Regions from separate parts of the Pseudomonas sp. SDT291_1_S447 genome, predicted to be linked through region 2. Evidence: predicted binding sites of a transcription regulator. Region 2 holds the regulator's gene; the other holds the start of a gene.
What was found. Region 2 encodes sigma-54, which starts transcription at its own class of promoters, with help from an activator protein. Its sites were predicted from a motif close to ANTGGCATNNANNTTGCTNT; they were not measured.
Positions count from the first base shown of each region.

Region 1: glnK (P-II family nitrogen regulator) is a predicted target of sigma-54. The motif match lies at 1,892-1,911, and genes of this name have one in related genera.

Region 1 covers NZ_JBSVXS010000007.1:118,280-121,485, reverse strand. Annotated here, with positions in the region: gene ACW9IR_RS04770 (ammonium transporter) at 1-1,312, opposite strand, end outside; gene glnK (P-II family nitrogen regulator) at 1,351-1,689, opposite strand; gene ACW9IR_RS04760 (accessory factor UbiK family protein) at 2,104-2,364, shown strand; gene ACW9IR_RS04755 (BRO-N domain-containing protein) at 2,724-3,206, shown strand, end outside.
Region 2 covers NZ_JBSVXS010000059.1:7,080-10,285, forward strand. Annotated here, with positions in the region: gene rapZ (RNase adapter RapZ) at 1-212, opposite strand, end outside; gene ptsN (PTS IIA-like nitrogen regulatory protein PtsN) at 215-679, opposite strand; gene hpf (ribosome hibernation-promoting factor, HPF/YfiA family) at 691-999, opposite strand; gene ACW9IR_RS18175 (RNA polymerase factor sigma-54) at 1,073-2,563, opposite strand; gene lptB (LPS export ABC transporter ATP-binding protein) at 2,751-3,206, opposite strand, start outside.

The DNA.
Region 1 (3,206 bases), on a different contig from region 2:
GTTGTGCCAGATCGAGGCCAACCGACTCTTCTTCCTCGGTCACACGCAGACCCATGACGGCGTCCAGGACCTTGAGGATGATGAAGGTGACGATCGCGGTGTAGATCACCGTGAAGCCCACGCCTTTGACTTGAATCCAGACTTGCGCACCGATGTCGGTGACGGTGCCGAAGCCACCCAGCGCCGGCGCAGCGAACACACCGGTGAGGATCGCGCCGAGGATACCGCCGATACCGTGTACGCCGAAGGCATCCAGGGAATCGTCATAACCGAGTTTGCGTTTCAGGGTGGTGGCGCAGAAGAAGCACACCACGCCTGCAGCCAGACCGATCACCAGTGCGCCCATCGGGCCTACGGTGCCGGCAGCTGGAGTAATCGCTACCAGACCGGCAACCACACCCGATGCGATACCCAGTGCGCTTGGCTTGCCGTGGGTGACCCACTCGGCAAACATCCAGCCCAGTGCCGCAGCAGCGGTGGCAATCTGAGTGACCAGCATCGCCATACCGGCGGTGCCGTTGGCCGCCGCAGCGGAACCGGCGTTGAAGCCGAACCAGCCGACCCACAGCATCGCCGCGCCCATCAGGGTGTAACCGAGGTTGTGCGGGGCCATCGGGGTGGTCGGGAAGCCTTTGCGCTTGCCCAACACCAGGCAGGCAATCAGACCGGCGACACCGGCGTTGATGTGCACCACGGTGCCGCCCGCGAAGTCGAGTACGCCCCAGTCCCACATCAGGCCGCCGTTGCCGGACCAGACCATGTGCGCGATCGGTGCATAAACCAGGGTGAACCAGATAGCCATGAAGATCAGCATCGCGGAGAACTTCATCCGCTCGGCGAACGCACCGACGATCAGCGCCGGGGTGATGATCGCGAAAGTCATCTGGAAGGTGATGAACACCGCCTCAGGGAACAAAGCCGCTGGGCCGGTCAGGCTCGAAGGCGTGACACCGGCGAGGAACGCCTTGCCCATGCCGCCGAAGAACGAGTTGAAGTTGACGACGCCCTGCTCCATGCCGGTGGTGTCGAACGCAATGCTGTAGCCATAAATGACCCACAGGATGCTGATCAGACCGGTAATGGCGAAGCACTGCATCATCACGGAAAGAATGTTTTTCGAGCGAACCATGCCGCCGTAGAACAGCGCGAGGCCCGGGATGGTCATGAACAGCACAAGTGCCGTTGAGGTCAGCATCCAGGCAGTGTCGCCGGAATTGAGGACTGGGGCCGCCACTTCGTCTGCCGCCATTGCAAGGCTTGGCATTACGATGGACAACAGGGCTCCTAGCCCTGCGAATTTACGCAGAGTCATATTGTTTTCTCCTGGGGCGTTGGGGTTTGTGGCGGCGCTTAGATCGCGTCGGTATCGGTTTCGCCGGTACGGATGCGGATCGCCTGTTCCAGATTGACCACGAAGATCTTGCCGTCACCGATCTTGCCGGTGTTGGCCGCCTTGGTTATCGCCTCGATAACCCGATCCAGATCCTTGTCGTCGATGGCCACGTCGATTTTCACCTTGGGCAGAAAATCGACCACATATTCCGCGCCGCGATACAGCTCGGTGTGACCCTTCTGCCGGCCGAAGCCTTTGACTTCAGTAACGGTAATGCCCTGCACGCCGATTTCGGACAGCGACTCGCGCACGTCGTCCAACTTGAACGGCTTGATGATGGCAGTGACTAGCTTCATGAAAACTCTCTCCCGAATTGGTGGACTTGCCCCAGGAAAACAAACCCGACTCAAGTCTAAGCGCAGTGCCTGGCTTTGTAACGCATCGTCGGCCTTACCTGCCCGACTGACGCCAGCTAACCGCTGCCGACGAAACTCCCCGCTCCGTCTGCCGCACTGCATTCGTCACAGCGACTGCATCAGTGCATGGGTCGAAGGTGACTAAGCAGAAACCTTGCCATCTCGCCAAAATCCCCTGATTTCAATCCCTTGGCCGCTGCCGCAAGCCATCCCGTGCAAAACGCCATCCGGATACGCACAACAACGGTGCGTCGCCATCCGTCCGCCTGCGCGAAAAGCGTGCATCCCTGACCACGAGATTGACTATAGACACTGCGTGATACACTGCCGGCCATTGTTTCCAGGACATCCACCATGCTCGCGCCCAAAGACTTCCTCGACGCCCTGAGCGGCACCGCCTCCCGCCTGTTCAGCGGCGACACCCCGCTGCCGAAAGCCGAAATCGAAAGCCAGTTCAAGATGCTGCTGCAGAGTGCCTTCAGCAAACTCGATCTTGTCAGCCGTGAGGAGTTTGATAGTCAGATGGTTGTGTTGGCGCGTACTCGCGCTCGACTTGAGAGTCTCGAAGCCAAAGTCGCCGAGATGGAAGCCAAGCTGACACCGCCCGCTGAATAATCCGCGCCCCCTGTAGGATCTGCCGAAGGCTGCGATCTTTTGATCTCCAGCCCTTCAACCATCCCGGCAACGTCCTACAACCTGCACCACCGCCGTCCGATTGCGCCGAAAAGCCCAGGTTTCTAACCTCACCCGATGCTGAAAGTTCAGCACCGGGTTTGGCGACCCGAACAGCTTAAGGCGCACGACAACCATGATGGCGGCTACATTTACCGTCACATCGTTTCATGGCGGTTGTGCGTGGGAGACCTTCGGGTCTGCCGGGTTCCTTTTGCTCCGGTTCGCCAACCCGCGTACAACTGCCACCCAATCGTTTGGCGACGATTGAGGGCAGCCCCTTAAGCAAGAGGAACTGCTCAATGAATCAAGAAGAGACTTATCTGACCCCGCACATCTTTACCCGCCACAAACTCCCCCTCCACGCCCTCCTCATCCAGAACCAACCCTGGTTCTGCGCCCGAGACCTGAGTCGCCTGCTGCACATCTACCTCAACGAACGCATGCTGCGAAAACTCGACCCCGACCAATACCAAACCCGCAAAACCTTGATCCACAACCAGATCGAAAACGCCCTGCTGATCAGCGAATCCGGCATCTACGCTCTCCTCGTCTACCACTACTGCCCCGAATACCGAGCGCTGCGCGAATGGCTCACCCACCAGGTCATCCCCACCCTGCGCGACGCCCAACACCCCACCACAAGCGAACGTCCACACCTCAGCTTGCTCAGTTGGCCGGACATGACGTTGAGTTTGTTGCACTGGAATAACCAGCCGTGGATTCGGTTACAAGATGTGCCACACATGGTGACGGAGCGAGAGCTGGTAAACCGCACGGTTGTG
Region 2 (3,206 bases):
AAGCGCGTCAGATGGCTCGGCAAGTTACGCGCATCGATCGACACGGCCACCAGCGGTTGCGCCAGCTCAGTGTGAATCAGTGCGCGTTCGGCCAGTTCCGGCAGCAAGCCTGCGGGCAGGTTGTCGATGCAGTAATAGCCGTTGTCCTCAAGGACATCCAGAGCCGTACTTTTACCCGAGCCGGAACGGCCGCTGACGATGATCAAACGCATGATTAATGCCCGTTCTGCTCGCTCAGGACGACCTGATACAAGGCTTCGCTACTCGGTGCGCTACGCAGCTTTTCGCGCACTTCCTTACGATCCAGCATGCTGGCGATCTGACGTAGCAACTCCAGATGCGCATCGGTGGCGGCTTCCGGGACCAGCAAAACAAACAGCAGGTCAACCGGAGCGCCGTCAATGGCGTCGAAATCGATCGGAGCGTCAAGGTGCATCAGCGCGCTGATCGGCGCTTGGCAACCCTTGAGGCGGCAATGGGGGATGGCGATGCCGTTACCAAAACCGGTGGAACCGAGTTTTTCACGGGCAATCAACGCCTCGAAGACATCCTGCATGGCCAGATCCGGCACTTCGCGGGCGATCAGGTTGGCAATTTGTTCGAGGGCTTTCTTTTTACTGCCACCCGGCACGTTCACGAGGGAACGGCCGGGGGTCAGGATACTTTCAAGTCGGATCATGGAATGGGGGGTTATCGACCTGTCGCGCCCTGGAGGAGGCTTTGGGTCTTTTCCTTATGCTTTTTGAGTTGGCGATCCAGCTTGTCGGTCAGCAGGTCAATGGCGGCATACATGTCGTCATGCTCGGCATTGGCAACCACTTCTCCGCCGGGAATATGCAAGGTGGCTTCGATTTTCTGCTTCAGCTTTTCGACGCACATCGTGACTTGCACGTTGGTGATCTTGTCGAAATGGCGCTCTAATCGGTCGAGTTTTTCGTTGATGTAGGTGCGCAGAGGTTCGGTCACTTCCAGTTGGTGTCCACTGATGTTGACTTGCATACAGCTTCTCCTTCGTTGCCAGTGCATAAAGCGGCAGGCTGGATAGCCTGCCACTGGAACGCTGTAACGTGGCTTACATCAACCGCTTGCGTTCGCTCGAAGGCGCGATCCCGAGGGATTCGCGGTACTTGGCGACGGTGCGGCGAGCCACCTGAATGCCTTGTGCCTCCAGTAAACCAGCGATCTTGCTGTCACTCAACGGCTTTTTCTGATTTTCCGCGGCAACCAGTTTTTTGATGATCGCGCGAATCGCCGTGGACGAGCATTCGCCGCCTTCAGAGGTGCTGACGTGGCTGGAGAAAAAGTATTTCAGTTCATAAATACCGCGCGGGGTATGCATGAATTTCTGCGTGGTCACCCGGGAAATCGTCGATTCGTGCATGCCCACGGCTTCGGCGATGTCATGCAGCACCAGTGGCTTCATGGCTTCGTCGCCGTACTCCAGGAAGCCGCGTTGATGTTCGACGATCTGGGTAGCAACTTTCATCAGGGTTTCGTTGCGGCTCTGCAGGCTCTTGATGAACCAGCGAGCTTCCTGCAACTGATTGCGCATGAACGTGTTGTCGGCGCTGGTGTCGGCGCGACGGACAAAACCGGCGTACTGGGCGTTGACGCGCAGGCGTGGTACCGATTCCTGATTCAGCTCGACCAGCCAGCGCTCGTTGTCCTTGCGCACGATGACATCAGGGACGACGTATTCGGCTTCAGTGGACTCGATCTGTGAGCCCGGACGCGGATTGAGGCTTTGCACCAGCTCGATGACCTGGCGCAACTCGTCTTCCTTGAGCTTCATGCGCCGCATCAACTGGCTGTAGTCGCGGCCGCCGAGCAGGTCGATGTAATCGCTGACCAGACGCTTGGCTTCAGCCAGCCAAGGCGTCTTGACTGGCAGCTGGCGCAATTGCAGCAGCAGGCACTCGCCAAGGTTGCGGGCGCCGATGCCGGCCGGTTCAAACTGCTGGATGCGGTGCAGGACGGCTTCGATTTCGTCCAGTTCGATGTCCAGTTCCGGATCGAACGCCTCAAGGATCTCTTCGAGGGTTTCGTCCAGGTAGCCCTGATTGTTGATGCAGTCGATCAGGGTCACGGCGATCAGGCGATCGGTGTCGGACATCGGCGCGAGGTTCAGTTGCCACAGCAGGTGGCTTTGCAGGCTCTCGCCAGCGGAGGTGCGGGTGGTGAAGTCCCACTCGTCATCATCGCTGCTGGGCAGGCTGCTGGCGCTGGTCTGGTAAACGTCTTCCCAGGCGGTGTCGACCGGAAGCTCGTTGGGAATGCGCTCGTTCCATTCGCCGTCCTCGAGGTTGTCCACCGTCGGGGCGGTTTCCTGATAGGAGGGTTCCTGGATTTCGGTGGGTTTCTGTTCGGCGTTGTCGGCCATGGGGTCGGAATTGTCGAAGTCGTCGCCTTCTTCCTGGCGTTCGAGCATCGGATTGGATTCCAGAGCCTCCTGGATTTCCTGTTGCAGATCCAGGGTCGACAATTGGAGCAGGCGGATGGCCTGTTGCAGCTGCGGTGTCATCGTCAGCTGCTGGCCCATTCTCAAGACTAGCGATGGTTTCATGGCAGGGGCTTAACACCTTATTCGCCGGCGCTATGCGCCATCCACTACAGGGCGCCGGGGCGCCAAACTTAAGCAAATTATATGCCTGAAACTGAAGTGTTTGCCTAGAGCGCTGTAACAATTAAAGCGTATTAATTCCTGCTTGAATCGATACAGCGCCCGGGCGGCGCACCGGGCACTGTTACGCTTACAAGCGGAACTCGTGACCCAGATACACTTCCTTGACCAGATCGTTGGCCAGGATGGTTTCTGCATCGCCTTCAGCAATGAGTTGGCCATCGTTGACGATGTAAGCGGTTTCGCAGATGTCCAGCGTCTCACGGACGTTGTGGTCGGTGATCAATACACCGATACCCTTGGCCTTGAGGTGGTGGATGATCTGCTTGATGTCGCCGACCGAAATCGGATCGACACCGGCAAACGGTTCGTCGAGCAGGATGAATTTCGGTGCCGTTGCCAGCGCGCGAGCGATTTCCACCCGGCGGCGTTCACCACCGGACAGGCTCATGCCGAGGTTGTCGCGGATGTGGCTGATGTGGAATTCCTGCAGCAGGCTTTCCAGCTCTTTGCGGCGACCGGCCTTGTCGAGTTCCTGACGGGTCTCGAGGATGGCCATGATGTTGTCGGCCACCGACAGTTTGCG